Regions from separate parts of the Duganella caerulea genome, predicted to be linked through region 3. Evidence: riboswitches for the same ligand, from Rfam matches in the RefSeq annotation. Region 3 holds a riboswitch; each other region holds the start of a gene.
What was found. Region 3 has a riboswitch for cobalamin ahead of ACUJB0_RS05650 (TonB-dependent receptor). Riboswitches for the same ligand answer to the same signal wherever they lie in the genome.

Region 1 (3,236 bases), on a different contig from region 3:
GCGATAGCAAAGCACCATCATGTCGAGCAGGAGCTCCGGCATGCGCAGGCGGCGCATGAGCGCGAGCAGGCCGGGCATCGGTGTGCTGAGCACCAGCCCTGACAGCGCGGCCAGCATAGCCAGCGAACGCAATGCCGTGTGGACGACGACAGGCAGCATGGCGCCGGACCAGCGCCAGTCGCCCTGCGCGTCCGGGCCGAACAGCATGGCCGCGCAGGAGATCAGCAGGAAGCCGAGCGGCGGCAGCACGGTGGCGGCGTAGGCGCGCAGCGGGACGCGCGCGCCGACCAGGGCGGCCAGCACGAGCACCGACGTCAGCGCGGCCAGCGCGTAGGGACTGCGGGCCAACCAGGCCGCGACCACGCCGGCCAGCGCGAACAGCGCCTTGGCCGACGGCGCCACATCGCGCCAGCGGTTGGCGTACGCGGTCGACTCAATCAGCACGGCGGTCCTGCGCGGAAGCGGCCTCGCGGCGCGCGCGTTCGCGGGCCACGGACATGCCGAGCCAGTAGCCGATCACGCCGGCGCCGATGGCCGCCTGCAGCGCGAACAGCAGCGACGCGATTTCATCGCTGGCCGGCTCGAACACGGGTGTGAACCACGGCTTGTAACCGGGAGCGATGGCGACTATGGCCTGCTGCGCGCGATTGTCCGCGCCGGTGAAGATGGCCGGCGCCTCGCCGCCGGGCGCCGCCGGCGGCGCGGTCGCCAGCCACAAAGGCAGCACCGTCAACAGCACCAGCGCCAGGCAGACCAGCCAGGTCCGGGCCCTCATGCGCCATCCTTGCGCGCACCGAGCGTCATCACGGGCAAGGCGCGCAGCTCGTGCGCGTTGAAGCGGACCATCGCGTTCACCACGAGTAGCGTAAGCAGGCCCTCGCTGATGGCGATCGGCACCTGCGTCAGCGCGAAGATGCCGGCGAACTTGAAGAACGAAACGCTAAAGCCGCCGACGGCGGCGGGGAAGGCCAGCGCCAGTTGGATCGAGGTGGTGACATAGGTCGCCAGATCGCCCAGGCACGCGGCGAGGAACACCGCCGGCGAACGCGAGAAGCCCAGTGCCGACGCCGCGCGCAGCACGCCGTACGATACGAACGGCCCGACAATCGCCATCGAGAACACGTTCGCGCCCAGCGTCGTCAGGCCGCCGTGCGCCATCAGCAGCGCCTGGAACACCAGCACCACGAAGCCCACCGGTACCATCGCGGCGGGGCCGAACAGGGCGGCGCCCAGGCCCACGCCGGTCGGATGCGAACAACTGCCCGTCACCGACGGCAGCTTCAAGGCGGACAACAGGAACGCGAACGCCGCCGCCACGCCGAGCAGCATGCGCCGCTCGGGATGCGATTGCAGGTCGCGGCCGATGGAGCGCAAACCCCAGGCCAGAAAAGGCAAGGAAACGGCTGCCCAGCCGAGCGCGTGCGCCGGAGGCAAAAAGCCTTCCATGATATGCATTCGAAACCTCCCGTCGAATGGTTTTTACGGACACCATGCGGGAGATGAAAGACGGTCGACGGGCGGCACGGGACGTGCGCAAACAATCGATAGCGAATTCCCGTCACCCCGCGGAGATGATGCTGATTTTTTTTGGGCCGGTATTCTGGCTCGCCTTCGTCCTTCTCCGTGTCTTCCCGCGGTTTAATGCAGTGACGTGATGACGGAGTCGTCTGGCTTACAGCAGCGGGGGCTGCACCGGAATGGCCGCGTGTTTCAGCGGCTTCACCGGTTTCCCGTTTAACGAGCGCTCCAAGGAGACGCTCGCACCCAAGCATTGATCTTACACTAACGTTGCGCAATGTGCCAACACCGGACGCTGTGATCGCGGCGCGACAGGCGGGCGGTCCTGTGGAGACATTCGCTTGGTCTTGCGAGACAGTTGGCGGGCTGTGGCGTGCACGGGGCGGTCCCGGGGTAGTATGAGTTGTTTGCTAACATTGCGTCGGCAGGCGATATCACGCAGTTGAAATGGACGATGGCAACCAGGCCGCCGCGACGTGATGGCTCGCGCGCGAGGTTGCCGTCCGTCGCAACAGGAGAACAAACAACAATACGCCATCTCGCACATTCCTGATCGGAGACACCCCATGTCGTACACCCGCTTTCACAAGAAGTCGTTGCCTACGCTGTTGTCCTCGCTGTTCCTGCTCGCTGTCGCGGACCACGCGGCGGCCAGCACCCTGAACCAGAACGTTTCCTGGACCATCGACCGGGCCGGCACCTCCACCGTCTACCGCGTGGTGGCCTACGGCGATTCGATCTTCGCCGGCTACAACGGCTCCGTCACCAGCGCCGCCAAGTACTCGGCGCCGACGGTGGACGCGGAATACCTGTCCGCGCTGTGGAACGCCGACATCGAGAGCGTGCGCCGCACCAAGTCCGGCGCGGTGGCTTCGGATGTGTACAACAACAAGATCGTGGCCGAGCGTTCGTATATGCAAGCGAGTAACACCCGCGTGGTGGCCTTCGAGATGTGCGGCAATGACGGCCTGCAGGCGCGCACCGCCTTCAAGAGCCAGACCGGCACCTGCGACGACAGCGTGCTGACCGCGGCCGAAAGCAGCTGCAAGACCTACGTCGAGGCGGCGATGAACTACATCAACGCCAACGCCTATTCCGGCGTCAAGCTCAAGCTGGTGTCGAACCTGCATTACCCCGGCTACGACGCCGACAACGTGCAGAGCTCGTGCAAGGATGCGTCCACCGGCAAGACCGTGAACATGCAGGACAAGTTCCTGCCGTCGCTGGCCAGGATCAACTTCTCGATGTGCGACCTGGCGCGGCAGAAGGGCTTCGCCTGCGCCGACAACTTCGCGCAGTACATGGGTGCGGACTACGACAGCAACGGCGACGGCAAGATCGACTCCGACGCGCTGCGCTACGTCGCCGGCGAGAGCCAGTCCAGCTATGTCACGCGCATCACGACCACGCTGCGCTCGACGCTGCGCGACGCCAATGCGCACTTCGTATCGTCCGGCAGCAGCTACGACTACATCCAGTCCGACGATACTCACCCGACCTATTCCGGCAGCACCGTCACGGCCGGCCTGTTCGGCGGCAGCTCCGGCTCGGGCGCGCCGCGCTACACGTCCTTCTCGGCCGGCAAGAATCCGATCTGGAACCAGTACGGTCACGAGCGGATGGGCTGGGCGGTGTCGACCTACAACGTCGCCACGCCCTGATGCGTGGGTGAGCTGATCCCTTGGACAAGCCTCCCGAGCGGCCCGAGGCCGGCAGCG
Region 2 (3,236 bases), on a different contig from region 3:
GCCCATCCGCTATCGCGCCTGATGGCGACCTCGCTGATCTGGCGACTCGACTACGCGCGCGCGGAAGGCAAGGCTAAGCCGCTGGCGCAAAAAATGAGCGGCGCCGAATTTTCACTGGCGACCGCCTCCGCCGCCATTCCAGCGTTCGCGATGATCGCCTGCGGATGGATCACATGGAGCGCACTGGCAGCTGGCATCGCCGCCGGCGCCATCGCCACCGCCTGGCTGGCCCGCAAGTTCGTCCGCCGCATCGCGGGCTACACGGGCGACTGCCTCGGCGCCGTACAACAGCTCAGCGAAGTCGCGTTCTACCTGTGCGTGTTGGCCAGCATGCGCCACGGCGCACTGCCTTGGTAACGCCATGCGCCTGATACTGGTCCGCCATCCGCAGCCGCTGGTTGCCACCGGCGTTTGCTACGGCCGCAGCGACCTCGCCGTATCAGAGGATCAGCTGGCACGAACGCTGGCGGCACTGTCGGCCGCGCTGCCCCACGGCCTGCCTGTCTATAGCAGCCCACTGCAACGCTGCACCAGGCTCGCAGCGGAGCTGGCGCCGCTGCTGCAATCCCCCGCCCCACTGCTGGACGCCCGCATCGCCGAAATCGACTTCGGCGAATGGGAAATGCGCGCCTGGGACGACATCCCGCGCGCCGACATCGACGCGTGGGCCGCGGATCTGGTCAACTACCGCCCCGGCGGCGGCGAGAGCGTGCTGCAGATGGCCGGCCGCATCGCCGCTTTCTATGCTGACCTCCAGCGCCAGCAGCGCGACGCCATCATCATCTGCCATGCCGGCGCGATGCGCTTGCTGTCCGCATGCCACACCGGCCTGGCGCCCGCCGGTATGGCGCTGCAGGCGGCCCGGCATCCGCATCAAATCGGCTACGGCGCCACGTTGATCCTGCAAAGCCAAACCTCCAGCCAATGACCTCTGGAGCGCAAACCCGTATAATGGCGGGGTTTTGGTGCCCGCGCGTCTGTCCAGATGCGCAGTTAAACGGGAAACACGAAGCTTCTGGTCCACTCGACCAAGGCCCACGTGTGCTGCCCCCGCAACGGTAAGCAAGTGTCGCAGCGCATGCGCGACAGCCCTCCTCCGACAAACCACTGTGCTCCGCATGGGAAGGTGAGAAGGTCTAACTTGCCAGCCCGGATACCGGCCAAATCAGGTGGAAGTGAGCGAACGGGATGTGCGCGAACGGAAGGAGCCGGCATTGGTATCGGCGCTCCGCTGCATGCATCGTCCGGTTCTCCGCTTCTGTTCAATCTGGCCCACGGGGACGTCGGCCGGTTGCTATTAACAGAAAAACTACATGATGAATCTTCATATCTCCCGTCCGGCGGCCCTGACGTCGCTGGCACTGGCAATGGCCGCCTCCTACGCTCACGCAGAACCAATCGCCGGCACCGTGCTGGTCACCGCCACCCGCAGCCCCCAGCCAGTGGCCGACGTTATCAGCGATAGCGTCACCATCAGCGCCGAGCAGATCGCCGAATCCGGCGCCGGTTCCATTGTCGACCTGCTGCAACGCCAGCGCGGCATCGAGATCGCCCGCACCGGCGGCCCAGGCACCAACTCCACCGTGTTTATCCGCGGCGCCAACAGCAACCAGAACGTGGTCCTGGTCGACGGTGTGCGTATCGGCTCGTCGACCACCGGCGCCGCCAACTGGAGCGCGCTGCCGCTGACCTCCATCGACCATATCGAAATCGTCTACGGCCCACTGAGCTCCCTGTACGGCGCCGACGCCATCGGCGGCGTGATCCAGATCTTCACCAAGAAGGGCAAGGGCGCACCGGAATTCACCGCCTTCGCTGGCTATGGCACCGACAACACCCGCGAGGGCGATGTTTCGGTCTCCGGCGCCACCGGCGGTGAACACAGCATCAGCTACGCAATCAGCGCCGGCAAGGAAAAGTCGGACGGTTTCTCGGCCACCCGCCCAACCATCGGCAAGTCCTACAACGCCGACAAGGATGGCTACGACCGCGAAAGCGCGGCGGCGCAATTCAGCCTGCGCCTGGCCGAAGGCCACGAAGTAGGCGCGATGCTCCTGCATAGCAAACTCGATTCGCAGTATGACAACGGCCCGTCGTCCTACGATGTGCGCTCGCACGCGAAGCTCGAAAATGCCTCCGTCTACAGCAAGAACCAGATCCTGCCGACCTGGCAAAGCCTGGTGCAGTACTCGCAGGCCAAGGACGATGGCGCCAATTACAGCAGCGCCTCCGCGTTCGGCTATTCGCAGGCCAACACCAAGCAAACGGACTTCACCTGGCAGAATGATGTGCAGATCGGCGCCGACGTGCTGCAACTGCTGTACGACCACCGCAAGGAAGAAGTGCAGACCAGCGGCTTCACGCTGGACGCTTCGCGGCGCACCACCAACTCCCTGGCGGCTTCGTACAACGCCCGCCGTGGCGATAACCTGTTCAACGCCAGCGTGCGCCGCGACAAATCGGTCTACGGTGGGAAGAACACTGGCTCCATCGGCTACGGCTACACCTTCACGCAGGCGTTGCGCGCCACCGCCAGCTACGGCACCAGCTTCCGCGCACCGACCTTCAATGAACTGTACTACCCAAGCTATGGGAACCCCAACAACAAACCGGAGCAGGGCAAGAACGCCGAAATCGGCCTGCGCTACGACAACGGCTCCACCGCGCTGAGCGCAAGCTACTACCACAACCGCCTGACCGACCTCCTGGTGAACACGACGCCATGCCCATACGCCGGCGATTATTCCTACGGCTGCGCCTACAACGTTAACCACGCGCTGCTCGAAGGCCTGACCATGGCCGCCAGCCAGCAGCTGGGCCGCTTCAACCTGTCCGCCAACATCGACCTGCAGGATCCAAAGGACGAAACCAGCGGCAAGCGCTTGCAGCGCCGCGCCAAAAAGCACGGCAACCTGATGGCCGACTACAGCGCCGGCGCCCTGAAGGCCGGTGTGGAGATCGAACTGTCCGGCGACCGCTACGAAGACACCGCCAACACCGTCCGCATGGGCGGCTATGGCCTGGTTAATCTGTACGCGACCTACCACTTCAACCGCGACTGGTCTGCGCTGGTCCGCTGGAACAATATCGGCGACAAGCAGTACGATCTGGCGCGCAACTACACCACGCCGATGTCCAAGCTGTTTGCCGGCATCCGCTACGGCTACAAGTAAGCAGTAATGGTGTAATCTGCCGGGCGGGAAGCGCATCCGCCGAGCGCCCGGCAGTCTCTTTTT
Region 3 (3,236 bases):
GGTTGTTCCACTCGATGCCGGAACGGTAGCTGCCACGGCTTGCCGCCGTATCGCCCGCGTCGCCGGAGAACACCAGCTCGGAGGCCGAGCGCAGCTTCCACAAGGCCATCGAACTTTGCAGGCCCGGCACGAACTCGGTGCGCACGCCCAGTTCCGCGCCGCGCGTCTTGACCAGCGGCGTGACCGGATCGATAGGCTCGCGCTCTTTCGGCGTCAGGTGTACTGTGGTGCCGCGCGCGTCGTTGCTGTGGAAGCCCTCGCCGTAGTTGATGAAGAACTCCGTCTTCGCCCAAGGCCCCAGCACCACCGCCAGCTTCGGCGACGTCATGCCGTCGCTGACCTTGCCCGTGTTCTCGGCGATATTGCTGCTCACATCGAAGTGGTAGCGGTCATGGCGCAAACCGGCCGTGGTGCGCAGCCACTCGCGCCACTGCACCGTGTTCTCGAAATAGACCGCCGCATTGGCTTCCTTGACCTTCGACTCCGTGATGACGCCGGTGATCCGGCGCTTGACGGTGCTGTACAGCGCCAGCGGCGACATGTAGTCGTAACGTCCCTGCAGGCCGACCTTGTTGTTCACTTCCAGCCCGCCCCACTTGCCGAACCACGTCTGCGCCACGTCGAAGCCCGTCATGCGGCGCTTCTCGGTCTGGCGCGACTGGTCGCCGTTGACCGGATCGTCGAGGAAGTAGGTGAAGTCGTTGTACAGGTCCAGGCTCGATTGCACGAGGTAGGCGTTGGCCTGCAACAGCGTGTCGCTGCCGCGGCGGCGCAACGTGGCGGACAGGCTATAACGCGAGGTGATGCCGCCGTCGCTGGTGTCGATCGCGCCGTACGAACCGATCTCGCCGCTTTGCACCGCGCGCAGCGGGATCTGGTTGCTGGCGTACCAGCCGCCCTTGTAGGCCATGCCGGTCACGCTGAACTGGTTGTCGCTGCCGCCCTGGCTGTAGCGCAGCACGCCCAAGCTTTTGTGGAAGGCCTCCGGGCTGACCCACGGGCCGTTGTTGTGGCCCAGCTCCGCGCCGTAGACCAGGTTGCCCTCGCCCAGCGGCGTCGATCCGGTCAGGTTGGCGCGGTAGTACTGGTGCTCGCCGACCGTGATGCTGGCGGTGTTCTCTTTCAGCTTGTTCGCCAATCCCATGTGCGCCGCGCCGGCCGAGGCGAAGTCGCCTTCGTCCGCGTAGTACGGGCCTTTTTTGTAGTTGATGCGGTCGACCAGCTCCGGCATCAGGAAATTCAGATCGGTGTAGCCCTGGCCGTGCGCGTGGGCGCGCATGTTGACCGGCATGCCGTCGACGAAGGTGGCGAAGTCGGTGCCGTGATCGAGGTTGAAGCCGCGCAGGAAGTACTGGTTGGCCTTGCCGTCGCCGCTGTGCTGCGTGACGATCACGCCGGGCACGAACTCCAGCAGCTCGCCGGGCCGCAGCGCCGGACGGTTGGCGATCAGCGCCGCCGTCACCGAACCCTGGCTGGCGGCGCTGGTCGTACCGACGCCGTTGTCATAGTGGCCGCGCACCTCCACCGCCTCCATCACAGGTTCGCCGTTGGTCGTTACCGGAACCGTCGCCGCCAGCGCGGCTATCGAAAGCAAAATCATGGATGCTCCTTCAATGAACAGTCGGAGCACAGGGGTGAGCGAACGGCGCGTGCGCAAGGCACGGCCGCCAGACGGCAAAGCCGTGGCGAGCAAAATAGATGCATAGATGTAGATCGAAACAGATGCAATCCCCTCACCTCCCCGTGAGCGGATTGAACAGAAATGCCTGGGCATTTCCACCTGTCTGGCCGGTATCCGGGCTGGCAAGCGACACCGCCTGACCTTCCCATGCGGCTGCACAGTGGTCTGAAGAGGCGGATTTGTCGTCAACGACGACGCTTGTTTACCGTTGCGGGGGCAGCACATGTTGGCTGGCGTGGCCAGCTCCATGTTTCCCGTTTAACTGCGCGTCTGGACAGACGCGCGAGCACCAAAACGGGCCGATTATACGTTAATCGGCCAGCGATTGGAGAATGGGGCAATCGGGACGATGATCGCCGTGGCAGCAGCTGGCCAGCGTCTGCAGGGTGTCGCGCATTTCGGTCAGTTCGGCGATGCGCTGGTTCAGTTCCGCCACGTGGCCCATGGCGATGGTCTTGACGTCGGCGCTGGCGCGCTCCTTGTTCTGCCACAGCGACAGCAGGTCGCGGATCTGGTCGAGCGAGAAGCCCAGCGAGCGTCCGCGCTTGACGAAGCGCAGCGCGTGCAGGTCGTTCTCGCCGTAGATGCGGTAGCCGGCGTCGCTGCGCCGCCCCGGCGGGATCAGGGCGATGCTTTCGTAGTAGCGGATCATCTTGGTCGATACGCCGCTGGCCGCTGCGGCTTGTCCGATGTTCATGCTTGTCCTTTCAGGTGGTCGGGCTTCCAGCGGCGCAGCAGCAGGGCGTTGCTGATCACGCTGACGGAGCTGAGCGCCATCGCGGCGCCGGCAACCATGGGGTTGAGCAGGCCGAAGGCGGCCAGCGGGATGCCCACCAGGTTGTAGATGAAGGCCCAGAACAGGTTCTGTCGTATCTTGCTGTAGCTGCGGCGCGAGATCGAGATGGCGGCGGCCACCAGCGCGGGATCGCCGCGCATCAGCGTGATGCCGGCGGCGTGCATGGCGACGTCGGTGCCGCTGGACATGGCGATGCCGACATCGGCGGCGGCCAGCGCGGGCGCGTCGTTGATGCCGTCGCCGACCATAGCGATGCAGGCGTCGCCGGTCTTCAGGCCGGCCACGGTGCTGGCTTTATCGGCGGGGAGCATGTTGGCTACGATGCGGTCGATGCCCAGTTCCTTGCCGACGGCGTCGGCGCTGCCCTGGTTGTCGCCGGTGAGCAGGATGGTCTGGATGTGCAGGGCGCGCAGGGCTTGCAGCGCGGCGCGGGCTTGCGGTTTGACGCGGTCGCCGAAGGCCAGCAGGCCGAGTAGCTGCGCGGCCTGCGGCGCGTTCGAGGCGGCCAGCCAGGAGATCGTCAGGCCCTGTTGTTCCAGCGCGGTGGCGCGGGCGCTCAACGCATCCAGCGCGACGCCCTCCTCCTGCATCAGCCGCGTGCTGCCCAGGATCAGGCGCGTGCCGTCGACGGTGGCGGCGACGCCGCGGCCGGGCAAGGCGGTGACGTTGGCGGCGGTCGGCATGGCGGCGATGGCGCCTTCGCCTGCGCCGGCATGCGTGGCCTCGGGCGCTGCGGCGGCACCGGGGGCGGCTGGCGTG

Region 1: another riboswitch for cobalamin. It lies ahead of ACUJB0_RS17950 (energy-coupling factor ABC transporter permease); the one in region 3 lies ahead of ACUJB0_RS05650 (TonB-dependent receptor).
Region 2: another riboswitch for cobalamin. It lies ahead of ACUJB0_RS31410 (TonB-dependent receptor domain-containing protein); the one in region 3 lies ahead of ACUJB0_RS05650 (TonB-dependent receptor).

Annotation. Positions count from the first base shown of each region.
Region 1 covers NZ_BPWJ01000005.1:487,138-490,373, reverse strand. The annotation lists gene cbiQ (cobalt ECF transporter T component CbiQ) at 1-444, opposite strand, end outside; gene ACUJB0_RS17955 (energy-coupling factor ABC transporter substrate-binding protein) at 434-775, opposite strand; gene ACUJB0_RS17950 (energy-coupling factor ABC transporter permease) at 772-1,455, opposite strand; cobalamin riboswitch at 1,574-1,781, opposite strand; gene ACUJB0_RS17945 (SGNH/GDSL hydrolase family protein) at 2,085-3,179, shown strand; gene ACUJB0_RS17940 (hypothetical protein) at 3,200-3,236, shown strand, end outside.
Region 2 covers NZ_BPWJ01000023.1:1,947-5,182, forward strand. The annotation lists gene ACUJB0_RS31400 (adenosylcobinamide-GDP ribazoletransferase) at 1-357, shown strand, start outside; gene ACUJB0_RS31405 (histidine phosphatase family protein) at 362-928, shown strand; cobalamin riboswitch at 947-1,179, shown strand; gene ACUJB0_RS31410 (TonB-dependent receptor domain-containing protein) at 1,314-3,173, shown strand.
Region 3 covers NZ_BPWJ01000002.1:190,194-193,429, reverse strand. The annotation lists gene ACUJB0_RS05650 (TonB-dependent receptor) at 1-1,600, opposite strand, end outside; cobalamin riboswitch at 1,771-1,990, opposite strand; gene cueR (Cu(I)-responsive transcriptional regulator) at 1,992-2,378, opposite strand; gene ACUJB0_RS05640 (heavy metal translocating P-type ATPase) at 2,375-3,236, opposite strand, start outside.